DNA from 3 places in the Clostridium sp. AN503 genome. Region 1 is predicted to be linked to each of the others. Evidence: predicted binding sites of a transcription regulator. Region 1 holds the regulator's gene; each other region holds the start of a gene.

Region 1 (10,461 bases):
TCCTGATCGGGGCAGTTGTGCTGGCTGCTGCCGCTTTCGTGATGTACCGTATGCCGGATTGGGGACAAAAGCGGTATCACTGGCTGAAGATCTGCACCATCATGATCACGGCTGGAGCGGTCGGGAACATGGTGGACCGTGTTTCCAAGGGATACGTGGTGGATTTTTTGTATTTTAAACTGATCAATTTTCCCATCTTTAATGTGGCGGATATCTATGTGACGGTAGCGACGGCTATCCTTCTGGTATTATTATGTTTTTATTACCGCGAGGAGGAGCTGGATATTTTTCATCTGCGCAGGGAGAAGGGGGATTCTCATTGATTCAGGAGTTTGTTGTAGAAGGAGATGCAGGACTTCGTATTGACCGCTATTTGAGCGACCGCCAGGAGGAGCTTTCCCGTTCTTATCTGCAGAAGCTTTTAAAGGACGGAGGTGTATCGGTAAACGGAGCACCAGTAAAAAGCAACTATAAGGTTTCCTGTGGCGACAGGATCCGGCTTCATGTGCCTGATGCGGTGGAGCCGGATATTGAGGCGGAGCCTATGGAGCTTTCCATCCTGTATGAAGATCCGGATATTCTTTTGATCAATAAGCCAAAGGGAATGGTAGTGCATCCGGCTGCCGGTCATTATACTGGCACCCTGGTCAATGGCCTTATGCATCATTGCAGGGGGGAATTGTCCGGTATCAACGGCGTGATGCGGCCGGGGATCGTCCATCGTATTGATATGGACACCACCGGTGTGCTGATCGTCTGCAAGAACGACAGGGCGCACAGCGCCGTTGCGGAACAGCTGAAGGTCCATTCTATTACCAGGAAATACTATGCCGTCGTACATGGTGTGATAAAAGAGGACGAGGGTACGGTCCATGCTCCCATTGGGCGGCATCCAACAGACCGGAAAAAGATGAGCATTAATGAGAAGAATGGGAAGGACGCCGTTACCCATTACCGGGTTTTGCGCCGGTTCCGGCGTTTTACCTATGTGGAATGCCAGCTTGAGACCGGAAGGACTCACCAGATCCGTGTGCATATGGCAAGCACCGGTCATCCACTTTTGGGCGACCAGGTCTATGGTCCCGCCAAATGCCCGTTTCCAGGGCTTGAGGGACAGACTTTACATGCTGGAGTTTTGGGTATTATTCATCCAACAACAGGAGAATATATGGAGTTTCATGCACCTTTACCGGAATATTTTGAAATGCTGCTTAAAAAATTGGAGCTGGACTAATAATAAGGTTATTTTTCTAAAATTTCGCAAAATAGATAGATTTTTGCTTTCTGTTTATATACTTTTCAGAAATTTTGGTGTATAATATGATATAAGAAGACTTACATCGCAGGTTACTGAAAGGAGAAGGATATCTATGAAGGGAAATCTTGTTATTACAATCGGAAGACAGTGCGGCAGCGGCGGAAAAAAGATCGGCGAAATGCTTGCGGAGAGAATGGGAGTGCAGTGTTACGATAAGGAACTCCTTACCCGTGCAGCTAAGGAGAGCGGACTGTGTGAGGAACTGTTTGAGACTCACGACGAGAAGCCCACAAGTAGTTTCCTCTACTCTCTGGTGATGGATACCTATTCACTGGGATATACCACATCTGCATACATGGATATGCCGATCAACCATAAGATCTTCCTGGCTCAGTTTGACACCATCAAGAAGCTGGCGGACGAAGAGTCCTGTGTGATCGTTGGACGATGCGCAGATTATGCGTTGGCGGATTATCCCAATACCGTGTCTGTGTTTATCACCGGACATGACGATGATAAGCTGGCTCGTTTAAAAGAGCTGTATAAAGTGGATGACGCCAAGGCAAAGGATATCATGGTCAAGACCGACAAGAAGCGTGCAAGCTACTACAATTACTATTCCAGCAAGAAGTGGGCTGACGCCAAGAGCTATGACCTGTGTATCAGCAGTACTGTGCTGGGCATGGAAGGATGTGTGGACATCATCCTGGACTTTGCGAAAAAGAAACAGGAGTGGTTGAACAGCCAGAAAAAATAAATGCATGCTGATATTTAAAGATTCATTTAGATAAAAGTGTTATGAAACCCCATCAGGACTGTTTCCGGTCTTGATGGGGTTTTATGATACATTATGATCTTATGTTATGGGCTTATCATCCAATCCTGTCGTTGTGTTCTTCTGCTTCTCACTGCATCATGCGGAACAATCCGATCACTTTGCCAAGAATCTCCACTTGGTTTACGATGATTGGTTCCATATTATCATTCTCCGGCTGAAGCCGGTAGTGTCCCTTTTCTTTGAAAAAACGCTTCACGGTGGCGGAATCCTCCACCAGTGCAACGACGATCTCTCCATTCCGTGCAGTCTTTGTCTGCTCTACGATCACCTGGTCACCGTCGAAAATACCGATATTGATCATACTCTCACCCTTGACGCGCAGCATGAAGGTCTCAGCGTTGGGGAGAATGCTGGCCGGGATCGGGAAGTAATCTTCGATGTTCTCCTGGGCCAGGATCGGCTGGCCTGCGGCAACCGTACCGATCACGGGAACCTGCACCATCTCCCGGCGTGTGAGAGCAAACTCATCGTCCAGGATCTCAATGGCACGCGGTTTGGTAGGGTCGCGGCGGATATAGCCGTTACGCTCCAGTGTCTCTAAGTGGGAGTGGACAGAAGAAGTGGACTTTAAATGGACCGCCTCACAGATCTCCCGGACTGCCGGCGGATATCCTTTCTTTAAAATGCATCCCTTGATATATTCCAGTATTTCCTGTTGTTTTGCGGTAATCTTGCCCTGTGCCATACCGGTTCCTCCTGTTTTATGTATTCGTATACTGCTGTGTTGTATGAGCAGATTCTTTCTAATTAATATAGTAACATATGTTCGATAAAAAAGCAAACTTTTGTTCGATTTTTTTGGAAAATCCATTGACAAACAAATGTTCGGATACTATAATAAGAACATAGAAACAGAACAGATGTTTGCATTCGTCCGACGCTGTGTTTGGGGAACGGATGCCAGTTATAAGGGGGTACTGATGATGAATAGAAGAATTGCACGACGTAGAGTCAGGAATCTGATGATTGTTCTTTTGATGATACTTGCTTTTTGCTCCGGTTTCTTTGGCCATACGCTGTTGAACGCCCATGCCGAAGAAGAATATGTAAAGCCCATGAACCGTTACTACACCAGCATCCAGCTGAAGCAGGGAGACAGTCTCTGGGACATTGCCGCGCAGTATCTGGAAGGAAGCGGCTACACCACGAAGGAGTACGTGGAAGAGCTGAAGCGGATGAATGGTCTCCGTGACGAGCATATCCATTCGGGGGAATACTTGACAGTCGTATACTTTGCAGAGTAGCCGCCTCATGCTTCATGATTCCCCGTGGTGCGATTTAATGGGGGGTTTTACAGGGCTGACCTGTTCCGGTTTATCGATCTCCGGTTTTATAGTCATCCCTGGCCCAGTTGGGTGCATTGACAGGTCCCGCTTTCGCGTTTCCAGTTTTTGCGGCTCCCTGGATCTCAGGTACCTGTGCCTGTTCATTTTTGGGATGATGGAGTGTATGATGATTCTCTGTCCCATGATTGTCCGGGTCGTAAGGACTTGGTCTTCTCATTCCTGCTTTTGCCATGATGATGCCTCCTTATCTGCTACTATCTGCTAATAGTTTCGGTATCCCTGGCAAAAGTATGCAGGAAATTATATCAAGAGAAGGAAGGTTTTTCTCTTATTTATCATGCTGCTGGGAAATGTAAAAAATAATGGATAAAATTAAAATCTAAAATAATGGCTTAAATACAAGGTTTCAAAGGATTTGTCCATTTTTCAAAATTTGAATTTTATCCATGAATGGACAAAATAATTTATGCCGGATAAAATACATAAAATTATCCTAAATTAATAAAGAGCAGGATGAAATAAAATTCACTTTAGCCAGCAAAAGTTGATTAATCTGCAGGGAGTATTTCTACACAGAAATTTAATGGTATCCGTAAATATAATAGGATCCGTTTCTTTCCTCATAGGGGATATGATGCCGATTTAAAATTTCCTAAAATAGTTTGCTCTCGTCAATGATTTCTGGCTTGGTTAGTTTTCCGCGATGCTTTAAATAGCAAGGACGTACTTCAATCCATTCGATATTAAAATAATGCTCTTCAGGCGGAAAATTTTCTCCCATCCAATCGCCTAAATGGTAGACATCCCCTTTAAGGAATTCGTTTGGAAAACAATCCTCTTCTGTTAGATATTTAATATCAAATGGTGGAGGAAAGGGCATTTCTTCTGTTATTGCTGTTATTAGCTCATTCCATTTTGTACTATTCATATAACTACACAAATTGCGGTCTTTTATAATTCGTGATACTTTTTCTCTAAGATTATGTTGCATACTATCACCACTTACGACAAAAATTTGGCAGATACTAATTACATGCAATCAGCAAATAGGCGGTCTATTTTTACTTTATCATGTTGAAGAATCCAATTATTATATTTTTTGTACAAAGGCAGTAATACATGTTTATCAAAGGCAGCAATATCAGCACCTCTATCATCATACAGGTGATAAAGCACAGCGCTTTCGGTATTTAGTAAATACACATTGGAACATAGAAAAGAAAAGCCACCAATATCACCTTTTATGATTTCTAAAAGCAGCTTATCAATTTGATAATTACCTTTTGTCAAATCCCAATATAAATGCTCTTGAAGAAAGCAAGTGTTCTTGTCAATGCGTTTTTCCTGAATGGATTCATTCGGGACAGGCAAGCCCACTTGTGCAAGTGTTTGCAAAGTAATCCTATCTGCTTCTTCGGGATAGTGATCGATTCTAAGAAGGTTGGGACAGCATGGTAAATCGTGAAATAATGCTTTTGCACGACATAAGGCATTTTCAACATAGCTTGGATTCATTCCTTTATTATCTGGCAAGTATACCCTCTCTTTACCTCCATGAGGGAGGCGCTTGCACCAGCCATGATCATCCCATCGACACAAATCATGACGTATAAAGCCATTGCGCTCTACAAATCGTTTTGCCAGCGCCTTTGCGCTCACCAGTTTGTCAGGCTGCTTCTTCTGCGAATTATGATAAAGTGCCATCAGGCCTTCCCTGCCCGACTTGCTACCTCCACTAAAATAAGATGAATTTTATTTAGTAGGCTCGATGCAAATCTCGCTTTGGCTTCCATCAGCATTATCATGAATAAAACCATGATACCAACAATCTATACCGTCTTCTTTTGGCGAAAACCGTAGAACCTCATAATTTTTTTCGGTATTACCGGTTATTTCCGTTGGTAGAAGCGTTTCAATAATGAATTCATGGTAACTTATAACCCCATCAACACGATCAATCCGTTCTACAATCGTGTTATTTTGATTATTCCAAAGTATTTGAGTAAATTGAAGTTTTTCGTTTTTTATATTATCCGTTAAGCTAATAAATATTTGCCTTATTTTTCGCTCTTCATCATCAAAATAATCAATGAGGTGAGTATGCATCGGAATACTACCGACATCCAATATTTCGCCTTCATCCAACATAGAAAAATCAAAATACTCATCTACAGAAATATTTTTAAAATACCATTTTTCTGAACCTAATATCTTATATTTGAATTCGATAATGATGTGCTTACCCCTCACGTTTGCTACCACCTGAATCTCTCCCCTTAAATGCCCATGCTTAAAATCTTGATTTGTAGGTTCAATTTCTATTCTCCAATAAACGGGAAGACAGCTCGACGCCTGCCGTTCTATAAACAGGAACGGCGGCTTCCCTTATTAGAAGTTTTTTAACTCCACATAGAAATTATATGTGATTTTAAATGGATTGGCAACTGTAAGAGGGCGCATTTGCATATGAATTAACGCTTCTGGATATGCTCACAGATCTTTTGGAGAATTCAGGACATATATCGTCATTTAGAGAGTAATACACATGGTTGCCAACCGGGAAAATACCTGCTATAATGCTTGCCTGAGCACCGTTATTCAGATATTCCTTTAATAGTTTTATGAATAACCTATCTTTTTTTAAATGTATGATAACAAATGCTACATCCCGCATTTGTTCCCGCGCATCATTCTCCATATCCCAATCAATGTGATCCCAACCAGATATACCCCGCATATCGCAAAAAATAAAGGAATATTCTGCCCAAGGATATCTTCCGATTTATTTGAGTTCATTCCTAAAAGCATCTGTGAATAAGGACAGAATAGGCCGGTCGAAGTATTGGCAGCCAGCAGCCCGATTACACCGCCCGCCAGTCCCAGGGCAATCGGAGTGGCAAAGTTTTTGACCTCCGCCGCGATGAAAAACTGAAGCGCCGCTATGACAAAGGCCCCCGCCAAACCACGGATAATCCAGGAGAATATTGTAGCAGGGGGAAGCCCCGGCAATCCGATTACCATGCCTGCCGCGAGGAAAAGAGCAGTGAACCATACCTGTGTCAGGGCTGACAGAATACATACCAGGAGAAATTTTGATAAATAAATTGTGCTATATGGCACAGGTGTGGAAAACAGAACGTTGCGGCAGTTGTTAAAGTTTTCATACCGCCATAAAAAGGCGCAGTAAGCGCCGATCAGCGGAGCAAAGAAAAAGGTGGCGTAAAACAGAGTTACCTGGGTCCACAGGGAATACCATTCCGACTTAAGTATTTCGATGTTTGACAGATAATTGCCGCTGCCCAGCAAAATCGGTATTACGGGTATCAAGAGAAATGCAGGCCAGATCAGGGTTCCTTTACATTTCATACGCTCACAGTAAATGGCTTTTCCTAACATATCGGTTTTCTCCTTTCACATGGTTTCCCGGACTGTTTCCAGAAAATGCTTTTGCCCAAAATAATACAGGATGGCTATGGCTGCAAGCAGGACAGCCAGCCATAGAACCGGATATCCCGTCCAGTAATACGTGGAGTAGCGGGCAGCTTCATCATACTCAAGTCCGGTATTACACAGCGCCGCGTAATATCCCCAGGGAATCAGGTAGCGCAGGGGCCAGCGGTTTAAAAACCAGGAAAACAGTCCCGCAAAAGTGCCGCCGATGCTGACGAAAATCGGGGTCAGCTGATTCGTAAACCGAAGGGAAAGGTTCAGTTGGAAAATAAAAATACACAGTGACGTCAGAAACAGAGTGAAAAACAGCGACAGGGTGATCCACGCGAGCCGCCCCTGTCCGTTGGTTCCCCAGGAGGCTGTGATGGAACTGAACAGGACTGCCTGTATCAGACTGAAAGATGCCATACAGAAACCGCCAACCATAACCTTTCCGCGGTAAATGCATTCGGTTTTTTGGATCGTGCAGAGCCATCGATAAGCGCTGCCTGCCTGCTCCATGTCACACATCCGGCTGGCCAGCGCGGCCACGATAACGGGGCAGAGGATGGTATTCATGAGAAGCAGATTTAAGAACAGCATGGCAGCGGCATCATTGGTTTTGGATAAATCCAGGTCCTTCAGGCACCAGGAAACCCAGGCCGCAATGAGCGCAAACGTCAAAAGGAACAGCGCAGGTATATGCCGGTGGCGCAGCTTGCGAAGCTCCAGGCTAAATTCTTTCCCGATTGTCATAATCCCGCCTCCTTTACCATACCGAGGTAAATATCTTCCAGGTTTTGTGTCTGCTCTGTAATCCGGTATAAATCAATTCCACGTTCCCATAGCCGGCGGAGCAGGCGGCGCAGGGAGGCGTCAGGCAGATAGGGAATCTGTATCCCTTCCTTTGGGGAATACAGCAGCGCCTCCGGTCCATGAGGCTCCAGGTTATCTTTTAACAGTGCGGCGGCGCCGGAATCATCGGAGGTGCGCAGAAAAATCCGTCGCACGCTTCTGAATTGGAGAGCGGAGAGCGTGTCCTGAAAAATCAACTGCCCGCCGGAGATGATGGCAATATGGTCTGCCGTCTGTTCCATTTCAGACAGAAGATGGCTGGAAACCATGACGGTCATACCATACTCCTTTGGCAGGCTTTTTACCAGCGCCCGCATTTCATGAATCCCGGCAGGATCCAGGCCGTTGGTGGGTTCGTCTAAGAGAACTAGCTTTGGAGAGCCTAAAAGGGCATTGGCCAGTCCAAGGCGCTGCTTCATGCCCAGAGAGTAATGAGCGGTTTTCTTCTTTTTCTGGCCGTCCAAGCGTACCAGCGATAATACCCGGTCGATTTCCTGAAACGGGAGCCCGCGCAGCATGCAGCTGATCTGCAGGTTTTCATAAGCGGTAAGATTCCCGTAATAGGAGGGATTTTCGATCAGGGAGCCCGCCTGTTTTAAAATGGAAACGCGGGTATGGTCGTTTAATTCCTCTCCATTTATTTTAATAGCGCCGCCGTCACGACCAATCAAACCCAACAGCATTTTCATGGTTGTGCTCTTCCCGGCGCCGTTGGGGCCGAGAAATCCATAAATAGAACCCTCCGGGATGCGAAGATCTAAATGATCGACGGCAGGTTTTCCGTGGTAAGTCTTTGTCAATTGCGATGTTTCAATCATGTAATGCGACATATGGGAATCCTCCTTGCACTGCATATTTCATAGCATGTTTTTGTTTTCTGTATTCAGCATAATATCCCTACCTTATCTGTACCTTTTCCTAACCTTAAATTTCCCTTAAATAATAGAATGGTATCTACCAACTTCACGCAAATCCGATATAATAGAGGCAAAGGAAGGTGTGTGGAATGAAATTAAAAGAAGCAAGAATTCTGGTAGTGGATGACAATGAAGAGCTGTGCCGGCTGGTGCAGAGCATATGTATACAGGAGGGATTTTCCTCTGTGGAGATGGTCTTTACGTGCCGGGAAGCAGAGAAAAGATTTTCTAAAAAGGACGTTGACTTTCTGATTCTCGATGTCAATATGCCGCAGGAGGACGGTTTTTCTTTTTTTCAGCGCATAAAACCGGTTCTGGAAGAACAACGGATTCCGGTTCTGTTCCTTTCTGCCAGGGATCAGGATGAAGACCGGCTGCTGGGGCTTGGATTAGGCGCTGACGATTATATGACAAAGCCGTTTCTGCCAAAAGAACTCATCCTTCGGATTCAGGCTATTTTAAGGCGCACCTACCGTCTGGACGAACAAAACAGCCAATGCTATCGGCTGGGAGACCGCGAGGTGGATTTGTCGGCAGGCACCGTGCGGCTTTTAGACGGTTCTGGCATGGTAATCCAGCTGACGAATAAGGAATACCAGCTATTGAAACTATTTTTGGAAAACCGCGGAAGGATTATGACATTCGATATCCTGTCAGAATCCGTCTGGGGGGAAAACTACTATGATTACGAAAATACTCTGATGGTGCATATTCGCAAGCTTCGCGAAAAGATTGAGGAGAAGCCATCAGAGCCGGAATTTTTGATTACAGTGAAAGGATTAGGGTATCGGATGAACGCATGAAAAGCCTGATGAGAATTTATTTTAAATATATCGCAACGGCCGTCCTGCTGATTATGCTTTTTATTGCGATACAGATCGGGATTCTCGGTGCGGTTACTGTAAAATTGTATGGGAACGGCAGCGAACATGGGAAATATGCAGTCAGACAGATTTATGATATGCTCCACTTCGCAGATGGAGAGATGGCTTCCGGACAGGCGGAGGCTATCACGAGCCTGGAGGAAATGAGTGTTTCTTTTGCCATGGTACTGGACGATGCCGGACAGCCTGTCTGGACCTACCGTCTGCCCGAAAACCTGAACCATGCCTATACGGCCTCGGAAATCGCGTCGTTTGCCCGCTGGTATCTGGATGATTATCCGGTATCTGTCTGGGGCGGGGATAAGGGGCTGCTTGTGATTGGATATCCCCGTGGGAGTATTTGGAATTACCATGTCCGACGGGACACGAAGGATCTTGAGGGGATGATGACATTCTTTTCCTTGAGTTTTGTGTTGACAATCCTGGCTGCCATCGTGGTCCTCCTTGTTTCCGGATACCGTTACTACCGTAAGATGAGAGAGATGACGGACGCCATCGGACAGCTTGCCTCCGGAGGAAGTGTTCATCTGCCGGAAAATGGAACCATGGGGGACATAGGAGCCGCGCTGAACCGCACTTCAGACCGTCTGTCCACACAGCGCCGGCAGCTGGAACAGAGGGATGAAGCACGGACGGAATGGATCAGCAGCGTTTCACACGATATCCGCACGCCGCTGTCGCTGGTTATGGGCTATGCTGACATGATTGAGAACCAATCCGAGCCAGGGTCGGAGGTGCGAAAGAGGGCTGTTCTGATCCGCGGGCAAAGTATCCGCATCCGCAATCTGATTGAAGATTTGAACCTGGTTTCCAAGTTGGAGTACCATATGCAGCCCCTGCGATTAAAGACGGTCTCCCTGGCAGCCATTCTGCGCAGGGCGGCAGCAGATCTGTTAAACACGGTGGAGCAGCCCGAGAATTATCCATTTTCCATCTATATGGAACCGGAATTCGAGGCGTTTTCCATGGAAGGTGACGAACAGCTTTTGCTGCG
Region 2 (10,461 bases), 1.5 Mb from region 1:
AGGAGAAGCGCCAGCGCGCCGGATACGAATGGTGTCGCCATGCTGGTTCCGCTTTTGCAGGTGTATTCGCCGCGCTTGTTGGAGCAGCTGGTGATAGAGGCGCCCGGAGCTACGATGTCCGGTTTACAGATGCAGGCCCCGGTGGGGCCGCGGCCGGAATAGTCGATCATCCGGTTGCCCATCACATTGACCTCCTTGTGATCATCGGAGCATCCCACAGTGATGACTTTGCGGCTGATGCCCGGAGTGGTGATGGTGCCGGTCTTGGGCCCCATATTGCCCGCTGCGACTACCACCACCAGCCCGGCATCCCAGGTTTCATTGACTCCCCGCACCAGTGCGGAGTTCTCACCCATATTCCGGCGGGAAAAAGAACCGACGGAAATATTTACGATCCGGATATTGTATACATCGCGGTTTTCACGAATCCATCGGAGGCCGGACAAGACGTCTGAGGCATAACCATTTCCACGCCGGTCCAGGACCTTTACCGGGATCAGATGACAGCGGGGGGCAACGCCGCAGTATAAGCTGTTTCCGCAGCCGTTTCCGCCGATGATCCCGCAGACGTGGGTGCCGTGGCCGTTATCGTCGTAGGGGTCCGTGCGGCGCTGCACCATGTCGCAGAAAGCGGCAATTCTATTGTTTAGATCCTCATGGGGAAAACAGCCGGTATCCAGGACCGCCACGCCGATCCCCTTCCCGGTAAATCCGGCCGTTTCCTCCTCATGAGTCTCAATATCTGCCTGATTCACATAAATTACCTGTATCCTTCTTCTGTTTTCACTATTAGGGTATTCCGGGAAACGTGCTCCATTGACGGGTGGAATCTTAATAATTTCTTCAGAATCTATTTAAACAATATACACACTTTTTCTGAGGGGGTGTGTTATACTAAAGCCATAAGAGATGCAGAATTAAATCCTTAATCCTTTTTTGAAATCCGAATTCCGTAAGAAGAATGACCCCTGAGCCCCCATCACGGCACGGGGGCTTTTTCTTTGTGTTTTCGCTTGTCCGTATACATATTGTGGTCGGCACGCTCTAAAAGAGTGGTCAGGCAGCAGTTGCCTGCAGGCGGCGGACATGGCGTAACCGCAGGCATAGCTTAAGCGGATACTGCCGCTGTACTGATTGAAAAGGGAGATCGCATCCTGAATGCCCTTCAGGATGTTATGGACCTGCGCGGCTGAAGTGCCGCGGAGGATAGCGATGAATTCATCTCCGCCGTATCTTCCAACAAAATGTTCCTCCGGTATGGAAGTACGGAGGATGTGGGCGAAATTCAGGATCATGGTATCGCCGGCTATGTGTCCCAGCGTATCATTTACCTCTTTTAAGTTATTTAAGTCAAACATGATGCAGCAGGTGGGGGAGGATAAGGGCTGATGATCCGAGAAAAATTCCTCACAGCGGCTCTTGTTGGGAAGCCCCGTATGTAAATCCATATACGCCTTCTGACGCAGTTCCCGGTTGAACCGGGCCAGCTGCAGGGCTTCTAAGGATTGCTGCAGAAGGAGGAGCATAACAGCGATCGTAAGGAGGATTGACCAGGTTTCGATATGTCCTGCCCGTCGTATGCATGTTTGGGAGTAGGTTTCCGCCGCGTTGACGGCGTCATCGGCGAGCCGGAAGTATTCCTCGCTCATTTCCAGAAGCCGGGTCTGCTCATAAGGGTGGGTGCGGGCAAGAGAAAGTTCTGTTTTTAAGTCATCCCAGCAGGCGGTCAGTTCGGTCAGACTGTTGGAGTAACCTGCATCTGGAAGCGCTGGGAGATGATGGATGCCGCCTCCGGTCTGGAGCGAGGTGATGATCTCATCCAGGGAATTTTCCAGGTCTGTGTTTTTTAACCCCGCGATCTCGAGCTTTACAAGACGCTGGGTACCTCCGCGCACGAAAGAGATGTATTCCAGGACCATGGACGTTTCCTGGATCTGCTTCACATGGAATGTCATGGAGAATATGAGAAAGACCATACCGATCAGCAGAAGGCCCTGAAGGAGCTGTCTGATGTACCGGATATGGCCTGTATGAAAATGGATCACAAATATGCCTCCTTTCCCGCTGCCGCGCGGACTTTCCAGATTACAGGATTATTGTAAGTTCCCTGCGGATGGCTGTCAAGAAAAGGTCTCCGACAAAGATTGATAAAGATTGATAAAAATGGCCCTGATTTTCCCATTTTGCAGTTTGACACGTTCTCCATGGTATGATATATTGGATTTGCAGTTCAAAGGCAGTTCAGCCTGTTATCCGGCGTATCGCCAGAATCCCGGATTGGAATGTATTGCAGCTACAGGACCATGGCAGCCAGAGGCGTGGTTTTTAAAGAATGGAGGGAGTGCTGATACAAAGCGGAGATTAAACAATGATTATCAGAGGATTATTACAGGAAAAAATAAGTTGACAATTAACCAGGATTATACTATGATTAGAACAGAATAAGAACATTTGTTCGTTTGGAGGATAATATGAATAAAGATGATAAGTTAAAAGCATTGGATGCCGCCATTACCCAGATAGAGAAGTCCTATGGAAAGGGCTCCATCATGAGGCTGGGGGATTCCGGCGCCAATATGAATATTGAGACTACACCGACCGGTTCCATCAGTTTGGATATTGCCCTGGGCCTCGGCGGCGTGCCGAAGGGAAGGGTGATCGAGGTCTACGGCCCGGAGTCCAGTGGTAAGACCACGGTGGCCCTCCATATGGTTGCCGAGGTACAGAAGAGGGGCGGGATCGCAGGCTTTATCGATGCAGAGCACGCTTTAGACCCGGTTTATGCGAAGAATATCGGCGTGGATATTGACAATCTCTACATATCCCAGCCGGATACCGGTGAGCAGGCACTTGAGATCACTGAGACGATGGTGCGCTCCGGTGCTGTGGACATTGTGATCGTAGACTCTGTAGCGGCGCTGGTGCCGAAGGCGGAGATCGACGGCGAGATGGGAGATTCCCATGTGGGCCTGCAGGCGCGTTTGATGTCACAGGGGTTAAGGAAGCTTACTGGTATCATCAGCAAGTCCAACTGTTCGGTGATCTTTATCAACCAGCTGCGCGAAAAGATCGGCGTTATGTTCGGCAACCCGGAGACTACTACCGGCGGCCGTGCGCTGAAGTTTTACGCTTCCGTCCGTTTGGATGTACGTCGTGTTGAGTCGATCAAGCAGGGCGGAGAGGTGGTTGGGAACCACGTCCGCGTCAAGGTTGTGAAGAACAAGATCGCACCGCCGTTTAAAGAGGCGGAGTTTGACATCATGTTTGGGCAGGGCATTTCCCGTGAGGGTGATATCCTGGATCTGGCGGCGAAGGACAACGTGATCGAGAAGAGCGGCGCATGGTATGCATATAACGGCGCCAAGATCGGACAGGGCCGGGAGAATGCCAAGAACTACTTAAAGGAGCATCCGGAGGTCTTTGATGAGGTGGAGCAGAAGGTGCGCGAGCTTCATGGCCTGCAGGGCGACAGCGTAGCAGCGGCGTCAGCGGCTCCGGCAGGGAAGTCCGCTGCGCCCGACAGTGGGAAAGCGAAGACCGCTGACCAGCCGGTAAGCGACGATGAAAAAGCATAAATCTGCGAGGGAGTGTGCCCTCTCTCTCCTGGAGTACAGGGACCGCACGGAGCAGCAGATGCGGCAGAAGCTGAAGGAGCGGGAGTATGGACCGCAGGAGATAGAGGAAGCGCTCTCCTTTTTAAAGGAATACCATTATATAGATGACGCGGATTATGCTGAAAGGTATATCCGCGTTTATTCGCGTAAAAAGAGCACCCGCCAGATCCGGTTTGATCTGGAGCGGAAAGGGATTGCCCGTGATGTGGTGGAACAGTATCTGGAGGAATCGCCGGTGGATGAGGAGGGCCAGATCCGGGAGTATCTGCTGAAGAAGGGGTGCAGGCCGGGGGAACGGCTGGATGCGGCGGTTTATAAAAAGATTACAGCGGGGCTTTGCCGCAGAGGATTCTCTTATGAGGCGATCCGAAGGGTTATGGACAGGATGCTGCGGGAGGATGAGTAGGAGAAGTGCATGAGGGGCAAGGGAGGATTGGCGGGGGTACGCCATGCATTCATAATTTGGCGGGGCGGATGGATTGGCCGGGGGAGAGGATTTAGGCCGCCAAATTATTCATTACGGGCGTTCCGCCCTATAGAAATATGGAAAGGATTTTGCCTTTGTAAGCAAGCTTCCAAATTCAAAATTCTTTCCATATTTCTGCATGGCTGAATCTTGGAAAATATTGTCCAACAAAAAAGGAATCGGGAGCTAATAGACTTGACATTATGCATAAAACAGTTTAAAATTATACTGTTGTATTGGTGTACAATGAAAATTAAATAAGGAGGTGCTCCTGTGTCAACGATAGTAGCAGTTGTAGTAACACTGCTCGTTGTGGCGCCTATTACCTGGAGATTAGCGATCGTCCATCGGCAGAAAACTTATGAAGCCAAGATTGGGACCGCTGAGGTAAAAGCCAGGGAAATAATAGATGAAGCGTTAAAGACGGCAGAGACAAAGAAGCGTGAAGCTCTCCTGGAGGCGAAAGAAGAGTCTATTAAGACGAAGAATGAGCTGGATAAAGAGACCAAGGAAAGACGAGCAGAGCTTCAACGTTATGAAAGACGTGTACTGAGTAAAGAAGAAAACTTAGACAAAAAAGCAGAAAACATGGAACGACGGGAAGCGAATCTTGCAGCCCGGGAGGAAGCCCTGAACAAAAGGAATGCCGAGACTGAGGCATTGTACGAAAAAGGGATACAGGAACTGGAGAGAATCTCCGGCCTAACCTCCGAACAAGCAAAAGAATATCTTTTAAGATCTGTTGAGGCGGAGGTCAAACATGACACTGCCAAGATGATTAAGGAACTGGAAAACAAGGCAAAAGAAGAAGCTGACAAGAAGGCCAAGGACTATGTGGTTACCGCGATCCAGAGATGTGCGGCCGATCATGTGGCTGAGACCACCGTTTCTGTTGTACAGCTTCCTAACGATGAGATGAAGGGCCGCATCATTGGACGAGAAGGGCGGAATATCCGTACTTTGGAGACCATGACCGGCGTTGAGTTGATTATTGACGATACCCCGGAAGCAGTAGTATTGTCCGGATTTGATCCGATCCGACGGGAAGTCGCAAGGATTGCTTTGGAACGTCTGATTGTGGACGGACGGATTCATCCGGCCAGAATCGAAGAAATGGTAGAGAAAGCGCAGAAAGAAGTAGAAGCAAATATGCGGGAAGACGGCGAGGCGGCCACACTTGAGGTGGGCATCCACGGCATCCATCCTGAGCTTGTGAAGCTTCTTGGCAAGATGAAATTCAGGACCAGTTATGGACAGAACGCACTGAAACACTCCATGGAAGTAGCACAGTTGTCAGGACTTCTGGCAGCCGAGGTAGGAGTGGATGTCCGTATGGCAAAACGTGCCGGTTTATTACATGACATCGGTAAATCCATTGACCATGAGATGGAAGGCTCCCATGTTCAGCTTGGTTCAGACCTTTGCAGGAAATACAAAGAGTCTGCCATAGTGATCAATTCGGTTGAGTCCCATCATGGCGATGTTGAGCCGCAGAGCCTGATCGCATGCATTGTACAGGCTGCTGATACCATATCCGCAGCAAGGCCCGGTGCAAGGCGTGAGACTCTGGAAACATATACGAACAGATTGAAGCAGTTAGAAGATATCACAAACTCCTTCAAGGGAGTAGACAAGTCTTTTGCTATTCAGGCAGGCCGAGAGGTCAGGATCATGGTAGTTCCGGAGCAGGTAAGCGACGACGACATGATCTTGATGGCGCGCGAGATTTCCAAGCGTATTGAGGATGAGCTGGAATATCCGGGTCAGATCAAGGTGAATGTGATCCGCGAGTCCCGTGCGACCGACTACGCGAAATAATTATACGAAAATGCAGATAAATACCCCCAATTGTAAGAATCCAGGATTCATACAATTGGGGGTATTTTTTTGATCCCTAGTTCACTAAGCTTTTAAATTTGCCAGGTGAGTTAATATAGCGGCTGAAAATGGCTGCAAAATATGGAAACTCAAGAATGATACATATTGCTTTTCTCAAAAAAGTTATGTATAATTATTTTATTTGTTATAGCTTGGCAATAGAAAGCAGCAGGCAGAAATAATTTATTTGAAAACTGTGTGTACTTACATACGGCTAGAACAAAAAACCAAAAGATAACAGGCTAAAGCGAAAACAAGGAGGATTCAAAATGAGAGTTCTGTACGAAGGCAAAACCAAGAATGTCCTTACTGATGACGAGACCGGTGCAGTCTATCTGTTTTTTAAAGACAGTGCAACCGGTGAGAACGGTGTGTTTGATCCCGGCTCCAATACCGTAGGGGGAAGCGTTGAAGGGAAGGGAAAGGTTGGACTTAAGATAACCAGCTACTTCTTTGAGCTTATGGAGAAGAACGGTATCCCGACTCATTACATCGGTGCGGATATTGAAAAGGGCCTGATGGAAGTGCGCAAGGTAACGGTTCCGCCGCTGGAGTTTGTGCTGCGTTATTTCACTGCCGGAAGTATGTGCAGGCGGTTTACACTGGAGGAGGGAATCCCGTTTGACCCGCCATATCTTGAGGTGACTTTAAAGGATGACGAGCAGGGCGATCCGCTGATCAGCGACCGTTTATGCCAGATGAAAGGGCTGCTTGCACCGGGACAGTATGAGGAAGCTCTGGGCGTTCTGACGAAGGTCGGTGAAGTGCTGAGACGCGAGCTGGCTGGCATGGGTTATACCCTGATCGATTTTAAGATCGAGCTGGGTTATGATGAGACTGGAAAGGTTGTTGTGGCGGATGAGATCACACCAGATATCTGGCGTATCAAAGACGAGAACGGCAACATCCCGAATCAGATCGACTGTGCTAAGATGCTCCTGGAGAAGATCGGTTAATTCATATTAAACGCAGGAAACTGCAGGAGAATATAGTTCAAATGTACAGAGCAGGTGAGCCACGGAGGTTAAGCTTCGTGGATTGCCTGCTCTGTTTATGCCATTTTAAGGTACAAGGGCAGGATCATATGTGAAAAACAGGTCGCCAGGCTTACATTTTTCACGCTTTTAGAACACAGGAAATGGTATACTGATACTATTTAACAAGGTACGGTATTTCGGATTGGAGGTGCAGCGGATGGCATATCAGAATGTATTTAGGGTGAATGTTCGTAAAAATACAATAGAATCTATTGCATCGCCTGCATCTGGGCAGGATGGGGACAGAGCTTGCTGCTATGAACAGTGGCTTGAGGATTTTCTGGACAGCGGGCGGGATATTTTTCCGGGGATGGACAGCCATCTTCTTTCCCTGGGGGCTTTGAGGGAAGCAGTCTTCAATGGAGAGGAAAGGAGCTTGTATTTTCGGCGGGGAAAGGATGGGCTTCGGTGGTATCAAGTAAAAATATTGGCACAGCAGGGGAGTGAAGACTGCCTTGTGATCGTCATGGACATTCATAAGGGGTTTGCAGAAAAAAGGAAAGAGCGCAGGATATCCGTATATCAGAAGACGCGCAGAAGCCTGGCTTTTTTTAGGGAACGCGGTCTGACCTGCGGATTATTAGTGCGGAATGTCAATGATGATAAAATCTGCTTTTCGGATAAAAAAGTAAAAGCGTTCCTGAATAACCGATCATCTGAAGAAAACTGGGAAACACAGAGGAGCGCAGCAAGAAAACGGGTGAGAAATTCCATCGGACATAATTATATCGAAGACTCAGACTCTTATAATGACTGCTTCAGTGTGGAAATGGAGAACGGCCAGTTTCAGTGGGTTCATCTGGTTGGAGAGACGCTGGTGATGGAATCAGGAAGACGGTATCAATATCTGAGATATTTCTGTGTGCCGTTGGAGGAACGGGCGCTGCGTCCGGCGGCAAATGAGATGAAAAGCGGACGTTTGACAGAACTGGTGGAAAGCTATCTTTTTGAGTGGAATATAGAAGACAATCATTTGACACTGGCAGATAACTGGAATACCAAGTTTTGTGCGGTCGGAGCCAGCAGCCATGGATTTCGGAAAATTGAACAGTATATTTATAAGGATGATATCCCCAAAGTGCGGAAGATGTTTAATGCGATACTTTCCGGGGATATAGAAGACAATATTTTAATCCGGTTTTTTGTATATGATGAGTACGGAAAGGAGCGGGCCGACTGGTGCAGCATCAACCTGATCAGTGTGCTGTATGATGGTAAGGTTCCCATGTATGTGGTCGGAAGCGTCCGGGATTTAAGTTCCAAACTGAAAATGGTGATGGAGACAACGCTGAAGGAGCACGGAGTATCAAGAGAGATGGTCGGCAGGGCGCGGCTTCTGGTGGACCATATGATACGAAAAGGCCCGGAAGGCAGCAGACACGCTATGATTGCAATAAAAATGCGCGCCCTGGATGAGGATAATAATACAGGGATGGAGCTTCTCATTTATCAATATATGGAGCTTGTTACCCGTATGATATATCCGGATGATATTGTTTGGGTGGATAACTACAACCTGATGCTTTTTTTGCGTAATGTGGGTGACGACTTAAACGCGAGGAAAAAGGCGGAACGGATTTGCCGTATATTGGAGAATCGTGAAAACGGGGAATTGATGGCAGACGTCGGTGTGGCGATGTTTCCAGAAAACGGCGATAGCTTTGACAGCCTGATGGCACAGGTGAAGGCTGATCTATGGAATGGGACAGGAACGTTTGACTGCGGGGATGATAACATACAAAGTGAGGGGATCATGAGCGCCTACAGCTCTGTCAATATTATTTCGGATATTCTTGATGAGTGGTACCGCACGATCAAGACGAACAATGTATTGAAAGAAAGAATGGAGCTTACAAAGGCGCAGCTGCTGTTAAGCCAGATCAAGCCCCACTTCATCTACAACGTCCTTGCCAATATTAAATCACTCATCTATACGGATGCGGATAAGGCGGCTGACATTGTAGTAGCTTTTACAAAATATCTCCGGGTCCAGCTCAACGCGATTGGCAAGGAAGATATGGCTTCTTTTACAGATATTCTTGGTTTTGTCCGCAATTACATAGAGATTGAGAAAAGCCGTTTTCCAGGAAAAATAATGGAGAGCTACGATATCGGATATGATGATTTTAAAATGCCTCATTTTATATTGCAACCTGTTGTTGAAAATGCAATCAAACATGGTATCTGTAAACGTGAAACTCCAGGCAGGCTTGTGATCAGATCTTACCTTCAAGACGGGGTTGTTGTGATTGAGGTGGAGGACGATGGCATTGGGTGTGATATCTTAAACTCCAAAAAGGAGCAAAAGGACGGTGGGGTTGGGCTTGAAAATGTTAGGATGAGACTGCATCACCTGGTAAAAGGCACATTAAAGATGGAGAGCAGCCTGGGCCATGGAACCAGGGTTACGATCAACATGCCGAAGAAATAACGATATGGGGTGAGAATATGCTTGCAATAGTGGTGGATGATGAAATCAATATTCTGGAGGATATCAAAAGAAATCTTTTGAGGATAGAGGGGGTAGAGTGCCGTGGAGCGTTCTTATCTTCTCTTGAAGCACTCAAGTTCGTTCACAAAAATACCGTGGAGCTGGCTATACTGGATATTGAAATGCCGGGACTCAATGGAATTGAGCTTGCTTCCATGATGAAGGATGTGCAGCCGGATATACAGTTTATATTTGTGACGGGGTATGATGACTATGCACTGGCTGCATATCGTCTTCATGCAATGGACTACATAACAAAACCATTTTCATTTGCCGAGTTCAGCCAGGCCGTAACCAGGGTGGGGATTATGGTGGATAAGCTTGGGGCGGGGAATCAGAACCTGACCAGCCGGATTGAAGTGCGGACATTTGGAAAGTTTGATGTATATGTGGACGGCACCCCTCTTTTCTTTAAGTACAGCAAGGCAAAAGAACTGTTTGCTTATCTGGTGAACGCCAGGGGCGGGGACGTCTCCATGGAGCAGGTGGTATCAGCATTGTGGGAAGGCCGTGTTTATGATGACAAGGTAAAGCAGCTGTACCGGAAGGCGGTCTCTGTAATGCGTGCTACGTTCCGGGAAGCGGACTGCCAGGATATCTGTTCTTATTACCGGAGCTATCTGGCGGCGAACAATAAGAAGTTTCAATGCGACTATTATCAGTTTATGGAAGGGAACGGGGATATACGGAAATCTTTTATGGATAATTATATGCCGGAGTATTCGTGGGCGGAGGAAACCAATGCGATGCTCAGTAATATGATAAATTAGAACGCTTCGGCGTTCTTTTTTTTTAAGAAAAACGTCATAATTCACGCTTCTGTAGCGGATGTGAGACAGAACTGTAACTATGCTTGTGCTATGATGTAACCATAATAAAGAAGTGATAAAAACAGAGGGGATTTACCGATGGCAGAAAGTTTTTCACCAGGATTGATTTTGGGGTGCATCGTCGCGGGAACAGCAGGTTTGGTTG
Region 3 (10,461 bases), 980 kb from region 1:
TTACAGTGAGAAAGTGAACCCCCTGCCCCTGGAGACAGACCCGTTTTTGCAGCTCACAACACAGGAGGGGAATTCCCTCTCCCTGGGCAAATGGGCGGCGGTCCTGGCTTTGTCGGGCCTGTTTTTACTTTCGGAGCTTTCCGCTTTGAAAGATCCGGGAAGATACCTTGCGTCGCCTCTGACACTGCGCAGCATGATCGTGCATCTTGTGCTGGCGGTGATATTTCCGGCGGGAATGCTGTACATATGGTTCTGGTATAAGAGGGCGAGGCGCTGCCTGGAGCAGGGGCGGCCTGTGCCTGTGCCGACCCTGCAGAGAGTGAAGCTTCGGAACGGCCTTTGGTCGCTGGCGGCGATTGTCCTGATCATATCGATATTCTGGAGTTCCGGGATATCTGCTTTGACGGCAGTGATCTTTCTGGGGGCATCGATCCTTGCAGTCCTGATCGCAGTTGCGGTCCTCACCTGGGTCCAGGAGCATGGTTCAGGGGACAGGAGAGAGGCTGCCACTGGATATGCTGTGGGATCTTTTATCATTATTTTTCTGATGTTCACACTGGTAACGGGGGTGATGGAGCGTTTCCTGCCAGACGGAGGCGGGGGAGAACCGGAAGCTTATGTGAGAAAGGAACCGTTTCCGGTGACCTTTGAGGAGCTTGGCTATGAGGTGACAGAAGAATGGCACAGGGAGAGCGAGGAGACCTTTCTTGCTTTTTATCAGACGGAAACTGGAGTGCGCCAGGATGAAGATGGGCAGGAGAGCCATCTGACCATGACCTATTATAAAAGCCCTGTCCCGGCCATCATAGCAGGGTCAAAGCGCAGGTACCCGATCGACCGCGGCAATGTCTGGGAAGTCACGAAGTCAAAACATGTGGGGGAAGATGGGGTGACCGTGGAACATTACCGATATCAGGTAGAGAGCGGTTATATGATGTATATGGAGGAATGGGACAGCAATGAACGGGATCTCTTTGTGATCTCGGACCGCAAAAGGATCCTGTCCCTGGAATACAGTACGAAGGTAGAGGAAGCTGCAGTGGAGGCAGCGATCACACGTTTTCGCGGGTCAGGAGATGAACAGTAAGGGGCAGGGAAAACAGATCCGGTATGCCGCTTATCAAGAAAAGAGCGGCACACCGCCTGTCAGGTTTTGATCACTGGTGTTACAGTTTTTTCAGTGCATCCAGAAATGCGTCCACGCCCTCCTGCCTGGTGGCCCAGGAGGTCACGAGACGGATGCAGGTGTGGTCTTCGTCGATAACTGCCTGTTTGGAAAACAGAAAGTCCACTGCCAGCTTTTCCAGCTTATCGTTTGGAAGCACCGGGAACAGCTGGTTTGTGGTGGAATCCCAGTGGAACGGATAGCCGCACTCTGAAAGCCCTCTGCGGAGCTGGTCGGCCATCTCGTTGGCGTGGGAGGCCATATCATAGAACAGATTGTTCTGGAACAGCTCTTCAAACTGGATGCCAAGGAGCCAGCCCTTTGCCAGCATTGCGCCCTTCTGTTTGATCAGATAGCGGAAATCAGGCTTCAAGTCCGGGTGGCTGATGATGAGCGCCTCGCCGAACAGCGCGCCGTTCTTCGTGCCGCCGATGTAGAATAGATCGGTGAGGCGCGCGATATCCGCCAGGGTTAAGTCATTGACCCGGCTGGTCAGCGCCGCGCCCATACGCGCGCCGTCTAAGAACAGGTAGAGTCCCTGCTGCTTACAGAAAGCAGAGAGCGTCTCTAACTCGGCTTTGGAATACTGGGTGCCTACCTCGGTGGAGTTGGAGATATAGACCATTTTGGGCTGTACCATGTGCTCGTCCGTGTGCCAGTCAAGCGCCTTTTTGATATCATCCACAGTCAGCTTGCCGTCCGGTGTGGGCTGTCCGAGGACCTTATGCCCGGTAGCCTCGATCGCTCCGGTCTCATGGACATTGATATGCCCGGTCTCCGCGCAGATCACTGCCTGGTGCGGACGAAGGGCACAGCTGATGCCAAGGAGATTGGTCTGGGTGCCGCCTACGATCATATGGATGTCTGCATCCTCCCGGCGGATCTCTTTCCTGATCAGCTCCTTCGCGCGGTCGCTGTGCACATCCAGGCTGTATCCGTTGTTCTGAACTAAATTGGTTTCCATCATCGCCTGAAGGATGCGCGGATGGGCGCCTTCACTGTAATCATTATTAAAACTGTAAATCATGGAACATTCCCTCCCTGTTGTCGTATCGCAGCCGTGTGGTACCCTCACAGCTGCGTCGTATCTTAAAATCATATAACAGAATCATGGAAAATGCAACGTCCGCCGGGGCGAATTTTTCGAACTGAATTTAACAAACCTGAATTTTCCAAAGGATACTTGTGGAAAAACAGGACAGCATTTATACTATGGTGTAAAGTCCGGCAAGGACGGATGGACAGAGACTGGTAAGGAGAATGCTTATGCTGATAGAATGGATCCAGAATATGGACACAGCCATATTATTATTTATACAGGAACATATGAGGACAGAAGCCTTAAATGGTTTCTGGAGAGCGGTCACTTCCCTGGGAAATGTGGGCTGGTTCTGGATCCTGACGTCGGTTTTGTTGTTTTTATTTAAAAAGACCCGCAGGGTGGGATTGACTGCACTTTGTTCCCTGCTGTTAGGAGTCCTGATCACCAATCTGACCCTGAAAAACCTGGTGGACAGAACCAGGCCCTATGAGACCGTGGCGGCAATCATACCGCTGATCCCCCGGCCGGTGGATTCTTCCTTTCCTTCGGGACACACCTGCGCTTCGTTTGCGGCAGCCTTCATTTACTTTAGAATGCTTCCCCGCTGCTATGGGATCTCTGCGCTGGTACTGGCGGCGATGATCGCCTTCTCGCGCCTTTATCTTGGGGTCCACTACCCGACCGATGTGCTTGTGGGGTTTCTGGTGGCAGTCCTGGTCAGCACGGCGGCGTACCGGACGGTGCAGCATCGGATCGGGGGACAGAACCCGGAATAGCAGATCCCGGCGATTCCTCCGCCTGTCCTGTGCGCTCTCCTTCATTGGCTTCCTGCACGGTACACTCATCAAAAGGCAAATCCTTTACAAAAGAGGCGGAGAGTACCGCCTGAGGCCAGTTTAAACGCACCAGGACATGTTTTTCTTTTTGAATGGCAGCCTGTTTAAGCAGCGCCAGAAGTTCCTCCAGCGACTCCCTGGTCAGATGACCGCCGCGCCAGTGGAACGTGAACATGCGCCCCTTCTTTGCGGCCTGGAGCGCACGTTTTGCCACCTCTTCCTGTTTTGTGAAAGACAGTTTTTTCTCCCGATAGTAGGAGTGCTCCCCGTCAGTGCAGGCGGGGATTTTGTATATGACCGGCTCATGATCCCGGAAAAAACGCCCGTCATCCAGGTTGAAATAGTCATACCGGATCTCATTGTCACAGCCAAGACTGTTGTCGAAGGTTGCATCCAGGTGGTAGTAAGCACCGCCAGTCCGGATCACATTCCACGCATGACGGTATTTGATCTTCTTTTGGGGATTAGCTTCGGAAACGGCGATGATGCACCAGATCCCCAGCCTGTCGCAAAGGACCTTGACTGTCTTTGCGATCCCCTCGCAGACGCCTACTCCCTGCCCCAGCGGGCCGATGATCTCATGAGAGTAGGCTTTTTTCAGTTTGTCATAGCGGACATTGCCGCAGATAAAATCATGGATATACAATTCTTTTTCCTTTTCGTCAAGGTGCAGGGCCGGACGGGCCAGTTTGCTGATTCGTGCCTCCATGATCTTTTGCTGTTCCTGGATTTTACTCTTGTCAAAGAGGTATTCCGGGATCAGCTCCGCGTTTGTGCCGTCAGGAAAGAACCGGTAACGGAATCCACTGGCATAGAAGATCTCGGGGCAATCCAGCCGCAGGCGGAAGAAAATATCGGACAGCTCCCTGCCGTCAGACAGAGGGACCCAAAAAGACGGCTCCAGGTTCTTTAATCCGTTTTTCATGGCCCTGTAGACAGCCTGCTGTGGTTTTGTCATCTGCTCGTAGTAATATGGTTCCATTGGCTCCTCCTTATCTGCCGCCGCTGCATATCAGGTTTGCGGCAGGTTTCAGCCAATTATACCAGAACCGGGATAAAATACAAGATATCCGGTTGTTGAAATGTGCAAAACGTGATAGATTAGACATAGTGAGTTATTTTTAGAAGGAGGGAAACGGAAATGACAGAGCAAAGACCGCTTTCTGCAATCTCAGCCAGCCAGACTGCCGCTGTACTGGATAATGCTCCCGTAGCTGTTTATGTCTGTGCGGCTGACAGCTGGGAGCTGCTTTATGTCAACAGACTGGCGCAGGAGTTGTTCTTCTCTGTGCCCTACAGCCAGGGAATTACCTGTTACGAGGCGGCAGGCTTTGACAGGCCCTGCCTGTTCTGCAGGGCAGACCGGATGAACCGGACGGAGCTGTTTGACCGTGATTTCCGTCATCCCACAAACGGGCGTATTTACCGTCTGAGCGGCAAGCTGATCGACTGGGACGGCAGGGAGGCGCATATCGAGTATATCTCTGATATCACAGAAAACTATGCGGAGGAGGAGAGGACAAAGGCGCTCAGCCGGGAGCTTAAGGAAACCTTTAGCAAGATGCAGGATATCATCAATGCCATCCCGGGCGGCGTTGCGATCTATAAGGTCACGGATATGTTTGAGACCCAGTATTTTTCCGATGGGGTGCCGGAGCTTACCGGATATTCCGTGGAGGAGTACCGGGAACTGGCCAGGCGGGATGCAGTGGGATTGGTCTATTGGGAAGACAGAAAGATGGTGGCTGAGAAGGCGAAAGAGGTGGTCGAAGGCCGTGGTGTTTCCACCTTTGAATTCCGCAAGCAGCACCGGAACGGAGAGATCGTCTGGGTCCGTGCACAGGTAAAATGGCTGGGGGAAGAGGGCGGCTGCCCGCTGCTCCACTGTGTATTCCATAATATAACTGCTTCGAAAGAGGCCCGGCTGGAACTGGATCATCTGGTCAATTCCATTCCGGGAGGGATAGCCAGTTACCGGATAGAGGGCGGTAAGTTCATCCCCACATTTTATTCCGACGGTGTGCTTGCTCTCTCAGGGCATACCCGGGAGGAATTTGCAGAGCTGGTGAAGGCAGATGCGTTGGACGTCATATATGAGGCGGATGTAGACCGTGTAATGACAGCGGCAAGGGCGGCTGTGGAGAGCGGAGACACCCTGGACATCTCCTACAGGATGCGGCATAAGAACGGGAGCCTGATCTGGGTTCATTTGAATGGCAGGCGGATGGGGCCGCTTACGGAAACCATGAGGTTTTATGCGGTATTTACCGGGATGTCCGCGGAAGCCCTGCTCTTTCAGGGGATCGCCAATGAGATGGCGGATGGGATCTATGTGATCGACAAGGAGAATTATGACCTGCTCTATGTGAATGAGGCAAAGGACCTGTTCCAGAATTCCTCAGGCTGTGTGGGCCAGAAATGCTACAAGGCCCTGCATGGAAAAGAGGAACCCTGTGAATTTTGTACGCTGAAGACTCACGAGGCGGACGGCAGGCCCCATGAAATGAACATGAAGGGGACCGGAGAGTTTTACAGTACCAGCTTTAGGGAAACAAACTGGAACGGTATCCCGGCCTATGTGAAATATATTCAGGATGTAACGGAGGAAGTGAAGCTCCGCAGAGAGAAGGAGCGTCTGGAGCAATATTTTGAGACGCTGGTCAAAAATCTGCCCGGCGGCGCCGCCGTGGTGTGCTGCAAACAGGACGGGAGCATGCAGCTGGAATTTTTGTCGGAAGGTTTTATGAAAATGACCGGCATGACGCGGGAGGAAGCCTGGGAGCTTTACAGGCAGGATGTTTTGGCAGGCGTTCATCCGGAGGATACTGCTTTAGTGGAGCGGTATCTTTCGGATTTCCTGGCAGGCGGAAGCAGCCATGGCGAGATCATATACAGGATCAGAAAGGGGCGCGGAGATTATCTGTGGGTCAGAAATACCCTTTCCGTCATACACAGCGCCGATGGGGAGAGCAGGATCTATGCAAATTACCATGACGTCACAAGGGAGCGGGAAGAACAGACGGAGCTGCGCCGCCGGTATAAAGAACTGATCATACAGCACTATAAGACGCCGGGGCCGGATGTTCTGATCCTGGGCCATTGTAATGTCACAAAGAATCTGATCCAGGAGATCAATGACCAGACCGGAGCTCATCTGCTGCAGACCTTTGGCATGAGGCGGGAACAGTTTTTTACTGGCCTTTCAGGTTTTATTGTGGAGGAGAGCGAGAAGAAGGCCTTTTTGGAAACGTATCTGAACGCGCCGACTCTTGCAGCCTTTGAACGGGGAGACACGGAAGTCGTCCAGAACTGCTTTGTTAAGATGTCCAGGGACAGGCGGGGACGTTATGTGCAGTTTAAGATGAACCTGGTAAAGGAGCCGGATACAGGAGATATCACCGGAATACTGACCGTTACGGATATTACAAAAGAGCTGATCGCCGACAGGATCCTGCATCAGCTCACGATCTCCAGCTATGATTTTGTGATCGATGTGGACTTGGATCAGGACAGCTTCCACATCCTGGCGGGGAATACAAATATTGATTTCCTGCCAAAGGGAAACAGTTACTCCGGACAGATGGAGTTCATGATCGAGAATGCGATCTTACCCAAGGACAGGGAGAAATACATAAAAGCCCTTGATCCGGCAGAAGTGCGCCGGAGGCTGGCAGAGACCAGCTCTTATACGTTCTCCTTTTCCGTGGCAGATGAACACGGGAATATCCGCACGAAAAATATGACGGTTTCGGCGGTTGATCTGCGGATTGGACGGGTCTGCCTTGTGAGGACGGATATTACTGAATCTGTGAGAGAACAGCAGGGTCTGCTCAATGTGGTCGCGTATACCTTCGACCTGCTTGCATTTATCAACATAGATACGGGAAGCCTTATGCTGTACACACGCCAGGTCGTATTGGAGAACCTGCCGCCGTTTACAGTGGAAAAGTACGGGGATGTTTCTGTGAAACGTCTGTCGGAGCCGTATGTGCTGGCAGGAGAAGGGGAGGAGACACAAAAGCAGTTCCTTCTGGAAACCATGCTGGAGCGTCTGGAGGAGAAGCCGGCCGGTTATGATTTTGTGGCGCCTTACCAGGCTGCGGACGGACTGCGGTATAAACAGGTCAATGTGCTGTGGGGAGACGAGATGCACAGGACGATCTGTATGGTGAGGGCTGATGTGACGGATATGCTGGCTGCAGAACGCCAGACGAAGGAGGCGCTTAGAGAGGCGCTGAACCGGGCAGAGGAGGCCAGTCAGGCAAAGAGCAGTTTCTTATCCTCCATGAGCCATGATATCCGTACGCCCATGAATGCCATCATAGGGATGACCTCGCTGGCCCAGGCAAAACGCAATGATCCCGAACGGCTGGAGGACTGTCTGCAGAAAATCACCTATTCCTCCAGGCATCTGCTGAACCTGATCAACGATATACTGGACATGAGTAAGATTGAACGGGCCAAGATCACCCTGAACCGGGAGCTGGTCAGTCTCCCGGAACTGGTGGACCAGCTGTCAGCCATGATGGCGCCTCAGGCGGGGGAAGCCGGACTGCAGTTCAGGGGCGGCGTGAAGAACATCAGCCATCCCTGGTTTTATGGGGATGCCCTGCGCGTCAACCAGATCCTGATCAATATCCTGGGCAATGCGGTCAAGTTCACTCCTCCGGGCGGAAACGTAGAATTTTGGGCGGAAGAGCTTTCTCCTGACGGAAAAGAAGGAGTTGTGTGCTACTGTTTCACCATACGCGATACGGGCATTGGGATGTCGGCGGATTTTTTAGAGCACGTCTATGAGCCGTTTACCCGCAGCAGCAAGGCTGCACATGTGGAGGGGACCGGTCTGGGTCTCAGCATAACCAGAGGACTTGTGGATCTGATGGAGGGGGAGATCGCGGTGGAGAGCGCGCCTGGACAGGGGACAACCTTCCGGGTGAGACTGGAATTTGAGGCGGCCTTTGAGGACGACGCCCGGAACCTGTCTGTGGAGATGTCGGAGCAGGTCCGGCTGGCTGCTCAGGCAGCTCAGCCAGGCCGGACAGCCGGGACGGGGGGTTATGATGAAAATGTGATCGAAGGCCGGCACTTTCTTGTGGTGGAGGACAATTCCATCAATTCGGAAATACTCTGCGAGCTGCTGAAGATGCACGGCGCCGATTCGGTTGTGGTGACGGACGGAAAGCAGGCGGTGGAGCTATTCCAGGCAGAAGGGCCGGGGACCTTTGACGCCGTGCTGATGGATATCCAGATGCCGGTGATGAACGGTTACGAGGCATCACGCGCCATCCGAAGCCTCAAACGGAAGGATGCGGCTTCCATCCCGATCATCGCAATGACTGCCAACGCCTTTTCAGAGGACGTCCAGATGGCGTTTGATGCCGGTATGGATGCCCATGTGGCAAAGCCCGTCGATATCCCCAGGCTCCTGGGAACCCTGGGCCGGGTGCTGGGGCGGCAAAGAGGGGGACCAACGCCTTGTGACAACGAATCATGAATAAATACATAAGCGCCGGCAAAAGGGAAAGGCCGGCGCAGAAGAGATAGTCGCAAAAAAAGAACAAATGTTCTGATTTGCGGCTATACTTTTTGGTGGGGGTGTGTTATAATTTGTGGAGAACAGGGAGATATTAGAGTTGCTCAATATCTCACATCTATACCGTTCAAAGAAGTATTAGAAGAAAACATGCACATGGCAATTCATAGAGAAAATAAATTAGAGCAAAGACAGTAATAAAAGTCGCTGTACGCAGCAGTTTTTGCCATTTTTAACAGCTTAAATGACATGGGTGCAACACCCTAATAACTGCTTAAAAAAATACTTCAAAATCACAAATGGAGGTAGGGAGTATGGATCATTTTGAACTAGTATCAGAATATGCCCCAACCGGTGACCAGCCCCAGGCGATCGCTGAACTGGTAAAAGGTTTTAAAGAAGGTAACCAGTTCGAAACTTTATTGGGAGTCACTGGTTCCGGTAAAACTTTCACCATGGCGAACGTGATTCAGGCTTTGAACAAGCCAACTCTGATCATCGCCCACAACAAGACGCTGGCGGCTCAGCTGTACGGAGAATTCAAAGAATTTTTCCCCAACAACGCCGTGGAATATTTCGTCTCCTACTATGACTACTACCAGCCCGAGGCCTATGTTCCGTCCACGGATACCTATATTGAGAAGGATTCCGCCATCAATGACGAGATCGACAAGCTCCGCCACTCTGCCACAGCCGCCTTGTCCGAACGCAGGGACGTGATCATTGTAGCATCAGTTTCCTGCATCTATGGTCTGGGCAGCCCCATTGACTACCAGGAGATGGTGATCTCCCTGCGTCCCGGAATGGTGAAAGACCGGGATGAGATCATACACAAGCTCATCGATATCCAGTATACCCGAAACGACATGGATTTCCACCGGGGAACCTTCCGGGTGCGGGGAGATGTGCTGGAGGTATTTCCGGCGTATTCCGGGAGCGAGGCGTACCGCATTGAATTTTTTGGGGATGAGATAGACCGCATCACCGAGATTGACACATTGACCGGGGAAGGGAAGCTCCAGCTGGGACATCTGGCTGTCTTCCCGGCATCCCACTATGTAGTGCCAAAGGAAAAACTGCAGCTTGCCACTGAGAACATCCTAGAGGAGCTGAAGGAACGTGTGGCGTATTTCAAGAGCGAGGATAAGCTGCTGGAAGCCCAGCGGATTTCGGAGCGGACGAATTTTGATGTGGAGATGATGCGGGAGACGGGGTTTTGTTCCGGCATTGAGAACTATTCCAGGCATCTGACTTTTGGGAAGCCGGGAGAACCACCGTGGACGCTGATCGACTATTTCCCGGATGATTTCCTGATGATCATCGACGAGTCTCATATCACGCTGCCGCAGGTAAGAGGGATGTATGCCGGGGACCGCTCCAGAAAGACTACGCTGGTGGATTTTGGATTCCGCCTGCCGTCGGCGCTGGACAACCGGCCCCTCAATTTCACAGAGTTCGAGAGCAAGATCGACCAGATGATGTTCGTCTCTGCGACGCCCAATGTCTACGAGTCGGAGCATGAACTGCTGCGCGTGGAACAGATCATCCGGCCGACCGGACTTCTGGACCCGGAGATCTCTGTCCGTCCGGTGGAAGGGCAGATCGACGATCTGGTTTCCGAGGTGAATAAGGAGGTGGCGGGGCATCATAAGGTCCTGATCACGACGCTTACGAAACGGATGGCAGAGGATCTGACTGATTATATGCGTGAGGTCGGCATCCGGGTGAAATATCTGCACTCGGATATCGATACGCTGGAGCGGGCTGAGATCATTCGGGATATGCGCCTTGACGTGTTTGACGTGCTGGTGGGGATCAACCTGCTGCGTGAGGGCCTGGACATTCCGGAGATCACGCTGGTGGCGATCCTGGATGCCGACAAGGA

Evidence for each region. Region 1 encodes LexA, which represses DNA repair genes until DNA is damaged. Its sites were predicted from a motif close to CNAACANNTGTTNG; they were not measured.
Region 2: recA (recombinase RecA) is a predicted target of LexA. The motif match lies at 2,445-2,458, and genes of this name have one in related genera.
Region 3: uvrB (excinuclease ABC subunit UvrB) is a predicted target of LexA. The motif match lies at 8,598-8,611, and genes of this name have one in related genera.

The regions. Positions count from the first base shown of each region.
Region 1 is NZ_JBFDTP010000002.1:1,620,686-1,631,146, forward strand. Features, by position in the region: gene lspA (signal peptidase II) at 1-323, shown strand, start outside; gene AB1I67_RS14765 (RluA family pseudouridine synthase) at 320-1,234, shown strand; gene AB1I67_RS14770 (cytidylate kinase-like family protein) at 1,371-2,015, shown strand; gene lexA (transcriptional repressor LexA) at 2,164-2,781, opposite strand; gene AB1I67_RS14780 (LysM peptidoglycan-binding domain-containing protein) at 3,017-3,340, shown strand; gene AB1I67_RS14785 (hypothetical protein) at 3,411-3,614, opposite strand; gene AB1I67_RS14790 (DUF6678 family protein) at 4,035-4,373, opposite strand; gene AB1I67_RS14795 (DUF3885 domain-containing protein) at 4,412-5,086, opposite strand; gene AB1I67_RS14800 (hypothetical protein) at 5,135-5,644, opposite strand; gene AB1I67_RS14805 (ABC transporter permease) at 6,044-6,778, opposite strand; gene AB1I67_RS14810 (ABC transporter permease) at 6,794-7,567, opposite strand; gene AB1I67_RS14815 (ABC transporter ATP-binding protein) at 7,564-8,496, opposite strand; gene AB1I67_RS14820 (response regulator transcription factor) at 8,673-9,386, shown strand; gene AB1I67_RS14825 (HAMP domain-containing sensor histidine kinase) at 9,395-10,461, shown strand, end outside.
Region 2 is NZ_JBFDTP010000002.1:3,100,355-3,110,815, reverse strand. Features, by position in the region: gene AB1I67_RS21840 (S8 family peptidase) at 1-755, opposite strand, end outside; gene AB1I67_RS21835 (GGDEF domain-containing protein) at 918-2,045, opposite strand; gene recA (recombinase RecA) at 2,472-3,575, shown strand; gene AB1I67_RS21825 (regulatory protein RecX) at 3,562-4,020, shown strand; gene rny (ribonuclease Y) at 4,354-5,898, shown strand; gene AB1I67_RS21815 (phosphoribosylaminoimidazolesuccinocarboxamide synthase) at 6,228-6,914, shown strand; gene AB1I67_RS21810 (histidine kinase) at 7,153-9,426, shown strand; gene AB1I67_RS21805 (response regulator) at 9,444-10,256, shown strand.
Region 3 is NZ_JBFDTP010000002.1:2,604,050-2,614,510, reverse strand. Features, by position in the region: gene AB1I67_RS19485 (DUF2812 domain-containing protein) at 1-1,087, shown strand, start outside; gene AB1I67_RS19480 (aminotransferase class I/II-fold pyridoxal phosphate-dependent enzyme) at 1,167-2,189, opposite strand; gene AB1I67_RS19475 (phosphatase PAP2 family protein) at 2,432-2,983, shown strand; gene AB1I67_RS19470 (transglutaminase domain-containing protein) at 2,925-4,025, opposite strand; gene AB1I67_RS19465 (PAS domain-containing protein) at 4,185-8,537, shown strand; gene uvrB (excinuclease ABC subunit UvrB) at 8,891-10,461, shown strand, end outside.